2 regions of the Arthrobacter sp. FW306-06-A genome follow, and region 2 is predicted to be linked to the other one. Evidence: riboswitches for the same ligand, from Rfam matches in the RefSeq annotation. Region 2 holds a riboswitch; the other holds the start of a gene.
What was found. A riboswitch is a leader RNA that binds a small molecule or an ion and turns the genes downstream of it on or off. The one in region 2 is predicted to bind glycine.
Positions count from the first base shown of each region.

Region 1 (3,403 bases), 380 kb from region 2:
CGGGATCCTTCGACTCCGGGACCAGTGCCGGCGCCAGCACCAGCAGGGGAATCATGAGGGGGACCGCTACAAGGAAGACCGCACCCCACCAAAAGTGCTCCACCAGCCAGCCGCCGAAAATGGGTCCCAGGGCCGCGCCGCCGGAGAATCCCGCAGCCCAGATGGCGACGGCAAGCCGCCGGCGGTTGGGCTCGGGAAAGATGTTGCGGATCAGCGACAGCGTGGACGGCATCAGCATGGCCCCGAAGAAGCCCAGGGTTGCACGGCCGGCGATCAGCCACTCCGGTGTGGGGGCAAAGGCCGTGGCGGCAGAGATCGCGGCGAAGCCGAGGCTGCCCATGACCAGGAGCCTCCGGCGCCCGATCCGGTCGCCGAGGCTCCCCATGGATACCAGCAGGCCGGCCAGTACCAGGGGATAGGCGTCCACGATCCAGAGCAGCTGCACCCCGGTGGGTTCCAGGGCGCGCGCAATGGCCGGCAGTGCGAAGGTCAGCGCGGTGTTGTCCACGGCGACCAGGAGCACGGGAAACATCAGCAGGGCCAGCGCCAGCCAGTCACGCCACGGCTGCCGCGGGGCGTTCTTGTCCGCGCCTGTGGGCGCAGGGCTGGTGAAAGTCGTCATGAAATAACTATACCGTCCGGACGGTATAGTTTGAAATGGCTGCCGGTTCCGTCTTCCCGCCCGGGGAAGGGCATGATGGGAAGCATGCCCCGAAAGCCTGTAGCCCGCGACGCGGTCCTTGATGCCTTCGAGTCCCTGTTGATCGAGGTGGGGGAGCGCGCTGCCACCCTTGACGCCGTAGCCCGGAAGGCCGGCGTGTCGAAGGGCGGCCTGCTCTACCACTTTCCCAACAAGGAAGCGCTCATTGCCGTGCTGCTGGACCGACTGGAGGGCCTTGCCCGGGAAGACGCCGATGCCATGGCCTCGGCCGATGAAGGCGCGGCGGCGTACTTCATCCGTTCCTCGGTATGGGCGGACACGCCGCTGGACAGGGCCATCGTCGCCGCCACCAGGCTTGCCGAGGTGGCGCATCAGGAGACACGGCGCCGGTTCGCGGCCATCCAGCAGCGCTGGTTGGACGAGATTGCGGCGGATGTCGGTCCGGGCTTGGCGAAGGCAGTTCTCTATATGGGTGATGGCCTCTACTTCAACGCAATGCTGTCGGTGGCCCCCGCGCCGGCGGGGGGAGCCGCCGCTGACGTGGAGGAACTCCTCGCCGCCCTGGAGCGGCTCCGCAGGTAGGATTTGCCATTTGCCGGGAGGGGTGGGTGCGTAGGACAATGGAGAGTTGTGAGGGCCGCCACCGGCCGTCACGGCCAACAAGTGAATAGCCTTTGATCTGCGGCGGGAGAGTTCTGCCGGAAGTACAGGCAGGCGCCGTAGGAGCAAATCCTCCCCAGGAATCTCGCAGGCCCCTGTACCGCCGCGGCGAGGCGCCTCTGGAAAGCAGCAGGCAGTTGTCCTTCTTCCCTTGGGGAGCGAAAGAACTGCCGTGCTCACCGACGGTGCAAGCGGGTCCTGCCGGGCAGGCTCCGCGGAAACTCTCAGGTCCAATACAGAGCGGGGAGGAACCCGAATAGCTGTGGCGTACCCTGCGCCGCCTGAGTAAATGGAGTTCCTTCGTGTCGGTTACCCCAGCCTCCACCACCTTCGTAGACCGCCATATCGGCGCCCGCCGCCAGGCCGACGTCGACACCATGCTCAAAGCCGTGGGCTACGACACGGTCGATTCCCTGGTTGACACGGCCGTTCCCAAGGTCATCCGCCAGGAAACCGCCCTCCGCCTCCAGGACGCCCTCAGCGAGGTCGAGGTCCTCACGGAGCTTCGGAAGCTTGCCGGGAAGAACAAGACGGCCGTGCAGCTGATCGGCCAGGGGTACTTCGATACCGTCACTCCGCCGGTGATCCGCCGCAACATCCTTGAGTCCCCGGCCTGGTACACCGCTTACACCCCTTACCAGCCGGAGATCTCCCAGGGCCGGCTCGAGGCCCTGCTGAACTTCCAGACCATGGTGCAGGACCTGGTGGGCCTGCCCATCGCCAACGCCTCGCTGCTGGATGAAGCCACCGCCGTGGCCGAGGCCGTGCTCCTGATGCGCCGCGCGAACAAGGCCAAGCCCGCCGCCGACGGCAAGACCGTGCTGGACGCCGACGTCCTGCCCCAGACCATTGCCATCGTGAAGGGCCGCGCCGAGGCGCTGGGCTTCGAGGTGGAGGTCGCCGACCTGTCCCAGGGCCTGCCCGAAGGCGACATCAACGGCATCGTGCTGCAGCAGCCCGGCGTTTCCGGACGCGTCTGGGACCAGTCCGCAGTCATCAGTGCCGCCAAGGAGCGCGGCGCCCTGGTCACGGTGGCAGCGGACCTGCTGGCACTGACCCTGATCACTCCTCCGGGCGAGCAGGGCGCCGACATCGCCGTGGGTTCCGCCCAGCGTTTTGGTGTGCCGCTGTTCTTCGGCGGCCCGCACGCCGCCTACATGGCCGTCCGCAAGGGCCTGGAGCGTTCGCTGCCCGGCCGCCTGGTGGGTGTCTCCAAGGACGACGCCGGTGTTCCCGCCTATCGCCTGGCGCTGCAGACCCGTGAGCAGCACATCCGCCGCGAGAAGGCCACGTCCAACATCTGCACAGCCCAGGCGCTGCTGGCCATCGTCGCGTCCATGTACGCCGTCTACCACGGCCCGGACGGCCTCAAGGCAATTGCCGTAACGGCGCACAGCCACGCCCGTACCCTGGCGGCCTCGCTTACGGCTGCCGGTGTTGAGGTCCTGCACGCGAGCTTCTTCGACACCCTGACGGTCCGCGTCCCCGGCCGCGCTGCCGCCGTCATCGCCGACGCCGAGGCCCGGGGCATTAACCTGCGCAGCATCGACGCCGACACCGTGGGCATCGCCCTTGATGAAACCACGACGCCGGCCATCGTCGCCCAGGTGGGCGACATCTTTGGCGCCACCGTTTCCGGGAGTTCCGTTGGCGGCGGCGAGGGCTTCGGGCTGGAGGCCGCCGTCGAGCGTTCCTCCGACTACCTGCAGCACCCGGTGTTCAACACCCACCGGTCTGAGACGCAGCTGCTGCGCTACATCCGTAAGCTCTCGGACCGTGACCTGGCCCTGGACCGCACCATGATTCCGCTGGGCTCATGCACCATGAAGCTGAACGCCACGGCCGAGATGGAAGCCATTTCCTGGCCGGAGTTCGCCTCCATCCACCCGTTCGCGCCGGACTCCCAGACGGCCGGCTGGCGTGAACTGATCGCCGACCTTGAAGCGGACCTGACCGCCATCACGGGCTACGACCAGGTGTCCATCCAGCCCAATGCCGGCTCGCAGGGTGAACTCGCCGGTCTGCTGGCGATCCGCGGCTACCACCACTCCCGCGGCGACCAGCAGCGCAACATCTGCCTGA
Region 1 is NZ_CP084552.1:934,698-938,100, forward strand. Features, by position in the region: gene LFT49_RS04490 (MFS transporter) at 1-622, opposite strand, end outside; gene LFT49_RS04495 (TetR/AcrR family transcriptional regulator) at 707-1,243, shown strand; glycine riboswitch at 1,337-1,434, shown strand; gene gcvP (aminomethyl-transferring glycine dehydrogenase) at 1,624-3,403, shown strand, end outside.
Region 1: linked by a shared signal. The riboswitch ahead of gcvP (aminomethyl-transferring glycine dehydrogenase) and the one ahead of LFT49_RS22725 (methylenetetrahydrofolate reductase) in region 2 are both predicted to bind glycine.

Region 2 (3,403 bases):
CGTGATCTGGACCCTCACCACCCAGCCAGACACCCTGGTGGCCCTGCTGGTCACCCCGGTCTGGTTCATCCTGCTGGGCGCCGCATGGTTCGTCCTCCGCCGCCGGCCCGCACACCAGGCCCGTTTTGCCACGTTCCAGGCTGAACTGCAGGCAGACCAGGACTTCGCCGACGCCGCATCCGGCAAGGCTTCCCGTCCGGGTGCCGCCGCAGAAGTGGGGGAAGAGCGGGTCAAGCGGTGATCGGCACGGAAACCCGCACATCGCAGGCGGGCACGGCCGCGGCCGGACAGCGCCAGGCCATGGTTCCCGAAACCGGCAAGGAATTCGTGCTGACCTTCCATTGCCCGGATGCCCTTGGCATTGTCCAGGCGGTGGCGGCATACCTGCTGGAGCAGGAATGCTACATCGTGGACATCAAGCAGTTTGGCGACAGGGCAAGCGGCCGGTTTTTCATGCGCATCCACGTCACCTCGCAGGTAGAGATGGAACTCGACCGCCTCCGCTCCGGTTTTGAACAAGTGGCCCGGGAATGGCGGATGGACTGGCGCCTGGAACGGCATGGCCGCAAGCAGCCCATCCTGGTGATGGTGTCCAAGTACGACCACTGCCTCAACGACCTCCTGTTCCGTGCCCGCAGTGGCGAGTTGCCCGTCCGAATTGCCGCCGTGGTGTCCAACCACCCGGACCTGGAACCCCTTGCCGCCTGGCACGGTGTTCCGTTCCATCACATTCCCGTGACCCCGGATACCAAGGCGGATGCTGAAGAGCGCCTGCTGGAGCTGGTAGACCACTACGCCGTGGAACTGGTGGTGCTGGCCCGCTACATGCAGGTACTCGGCGACGAAGCCACTACCCGACTCAGTGGCAAGGCCATCAACATCCACCACTCGTTCCTGCCCAGCTTCAAGGGTGCAAAGCCCTACCACCAGGCGTACGAGCGCGGCGTCAAAACGGTGGGCGCGACTGCCCACTACGTCAACTCGGAGCTGGACGAGGGACCCATCATCTCTCAGCAGGTGATCGAGGTGGACCATACGTATTCCGCCTCTGACCTGGTCACCGTTGGCCGCGACGCTGAATGCAAGGCACTTACCAATGCGGTGCGCTGGCATGCTGAAGGACGAATCGTTTTGTCCGGCAACCGGACGGTCATTCTGCGCTGATTGCCGGCCCATCCATGCGGCCGGCGCCGCATCCCATCCAGTGACGGGACGGGCGCCGGCCGTTGAACCACTACATCTGAAGACAGCCTTTCGAGCTGTGGCGGGAGAGTTCTCCCGGCCATTACCGGGCAGGCGCCGTAGGAGCAAATCCTCCCCAGGAATCTCTCAGGCCCATGTACCGTCACGGCGAGGCGACTCTGGAAAGCAGTGCTGCTCCGGCAGCGCTCACCGACGGTGCAAGCAGGCCCCGGCTGGGTTTGCGGAATCTCTCAGGTCCAATACAGAGCGGGGAGGGACCCGATCCATGCCGAGCCACCCGTGGCCGGCCGAACCTGGAGTTCCTCATGACGCCTCAGTCCCTTACGGCACCATCCCATGCATCAGTGCCTGCCGACCAGCCCACCGGCGGTTTCAGGCGGGAGCTGCCGGTCCAGATTCAAATCATTCCCGCTGAGGGCATTGCCGCCCGCGTCCAGGCCGACGTACCTGCCGGGACGGCGCTGACGGTGTCCTGCTTGCCCCGCGAAGGTGTAGGGGCAAGCATTCGCACAGCCATCGAGCTTGCCTACCTCGGCTTTGAGGTTGTTCCGCACCTGGCCGCACGAAGCATCGAAAGCCGGGCGCAGCTGGCCGGTGTAGTCCGGAACTGCCACGATGCCGGTATTGCCGAGGTTTTCGCCGTCGGTGGTGACGCAGGGGAACCGGCCGGGCCCTACGACAGCAGCCTTCGGCTGCTGGAAGACCTCGCGGAACTGTCCGGTGGCCGGATCCGGGCCGGCGTGGCGGGCTACCCGGAAGGACATCCGAGCCAAACTGAACTGCACATGCTTGATGCTTTGCTGGAGAAGCAGCATCTGGCCTCGCGGGTGGTGACACAGCTGTGCTTCTCGGCTCCCCGCATCCAGTGGTACGCCGAAACGCTGCGCCGGGAAGGTGTGCGGCTGCCTGTGTGGGCAGGGGTATCCGGGCGCCTTTCCCCGGGCGCAGCTGATTCGGGCCGCCCTGAAAATTGGCGTGGGCCCATCCCTGAAACTCCTGAACCGGCGTGGCCCCCTGGGCCGCCGCCTGCTCAAAGGCGGTCTTTACTCGCCCACGACGATCCTGACCCAAACTGGAGGACGGCGGAGTGGTGGAGGGTGCCCACGTTTTCACCTTCAATAATCTGGCGGACGCCAGCTAACGGGCGGTTGCCAGGAGGGCAGAGGTACGGGACGCGGGAAGTTAAGCATGCTTAGTGTTTATCCACATAGGATGGAAAGTGCACGGCAGCTAACCCGCTGCAGGTCGATTGAATGAAGGTGACCATGGCCCGGCGCAGCAATCCCGCATTACGCATCGCACAGGAAACCGCCCACAATGCGATGTTTGACGCTGACGGCAAGCCCAAGCCCGGCGTTCACAACATGCTCCTGAAGGCAGTACAGATCCAGCGGCCCCTGGTGGTTGCCTACATCCGGCGGCTCCAGAAGAAGCATCCCCGTGCCACCGCCGCGCAACTGGCAGACATTGCAGAGCGCGACTACTTGCGTGCCGTCGCCGGAGGGGGCGCACTGGTGGGCGCAACCGCCGTCGTTCCCGGGGTTGGAACAGTGGCGTCGCTGGGACTCTCAGCCGCTGCCACCGTAGGCTTCCTGGAGGCAACAGCGCTTTACGCAACCTCGCTGGCCGAACTTCACGGCATCCGCCTCACCAACCCGGAGAAGGCCGGCACCATGGTCATGGCCATCATGCTCGGCGAGGAGGGTACCGCCCTGCTGGGAACGCTGAGTGGCCAGGCCTCCGGCAGCGGCAACAGCGCCGCCAATAATTGGGGCAATGTGCTCTCCAAGTCGATGGTGGGTCCGGGCTTCGGCAGCGTCCGAAAGAGAATCCAGCACGCCTTCCTAAAGAACCTGCTCAAGCGGCAGGGTACCGCCCTGTTTGGCAGGGCCCTCCCGTTCGGCATAGGGGCCGTTGTGGGTGGAGCCGGTAACCTCGTGATGGGTCGTGCAGTGGCCAAGAATGCCCGTGAGGCGTTCGGGCCGATGCCGGACACCATTCCCGGGGAGCTGACCGCAGCTGCCGGACCGGACCACCTGACGCTGGAAGGCAACATACTTGGATCTCAACGCTGACGTAGGCCAATCATTCGGCTCCTGGACGGCAGGAGGCGACCCGGCCATGTTCCAGCTGATCACCAGTGCCAACGTGGCCTGCGGCCTGCACGCGGGCGACCCCGTCACCATGCTGGACAGCTGCC
Region 2 is NZ_CP084552.1:550,116-553,518, forward strand. Features, by position in the region: gene cycA (D-serine/D-alanine/glycine transporter) at 1-241, shown strand, start outside; gene purU (formyltetrahydrofolate deformylase) at 238-1,164, shown strand; glycine riboswitch at 1,256-1,355, shown strand; gene LFT49_RS22725 (methylenetetrahydrofolate reductase) at 1,509-2,399, shown strand; gene LFT49_RS02725 (hypothetical protein) at 2,469-3,278, shown strand; gene LFT49_RS02730 (LamB/YcsF family protein) at 3,262-3,403, shown strand, end outside.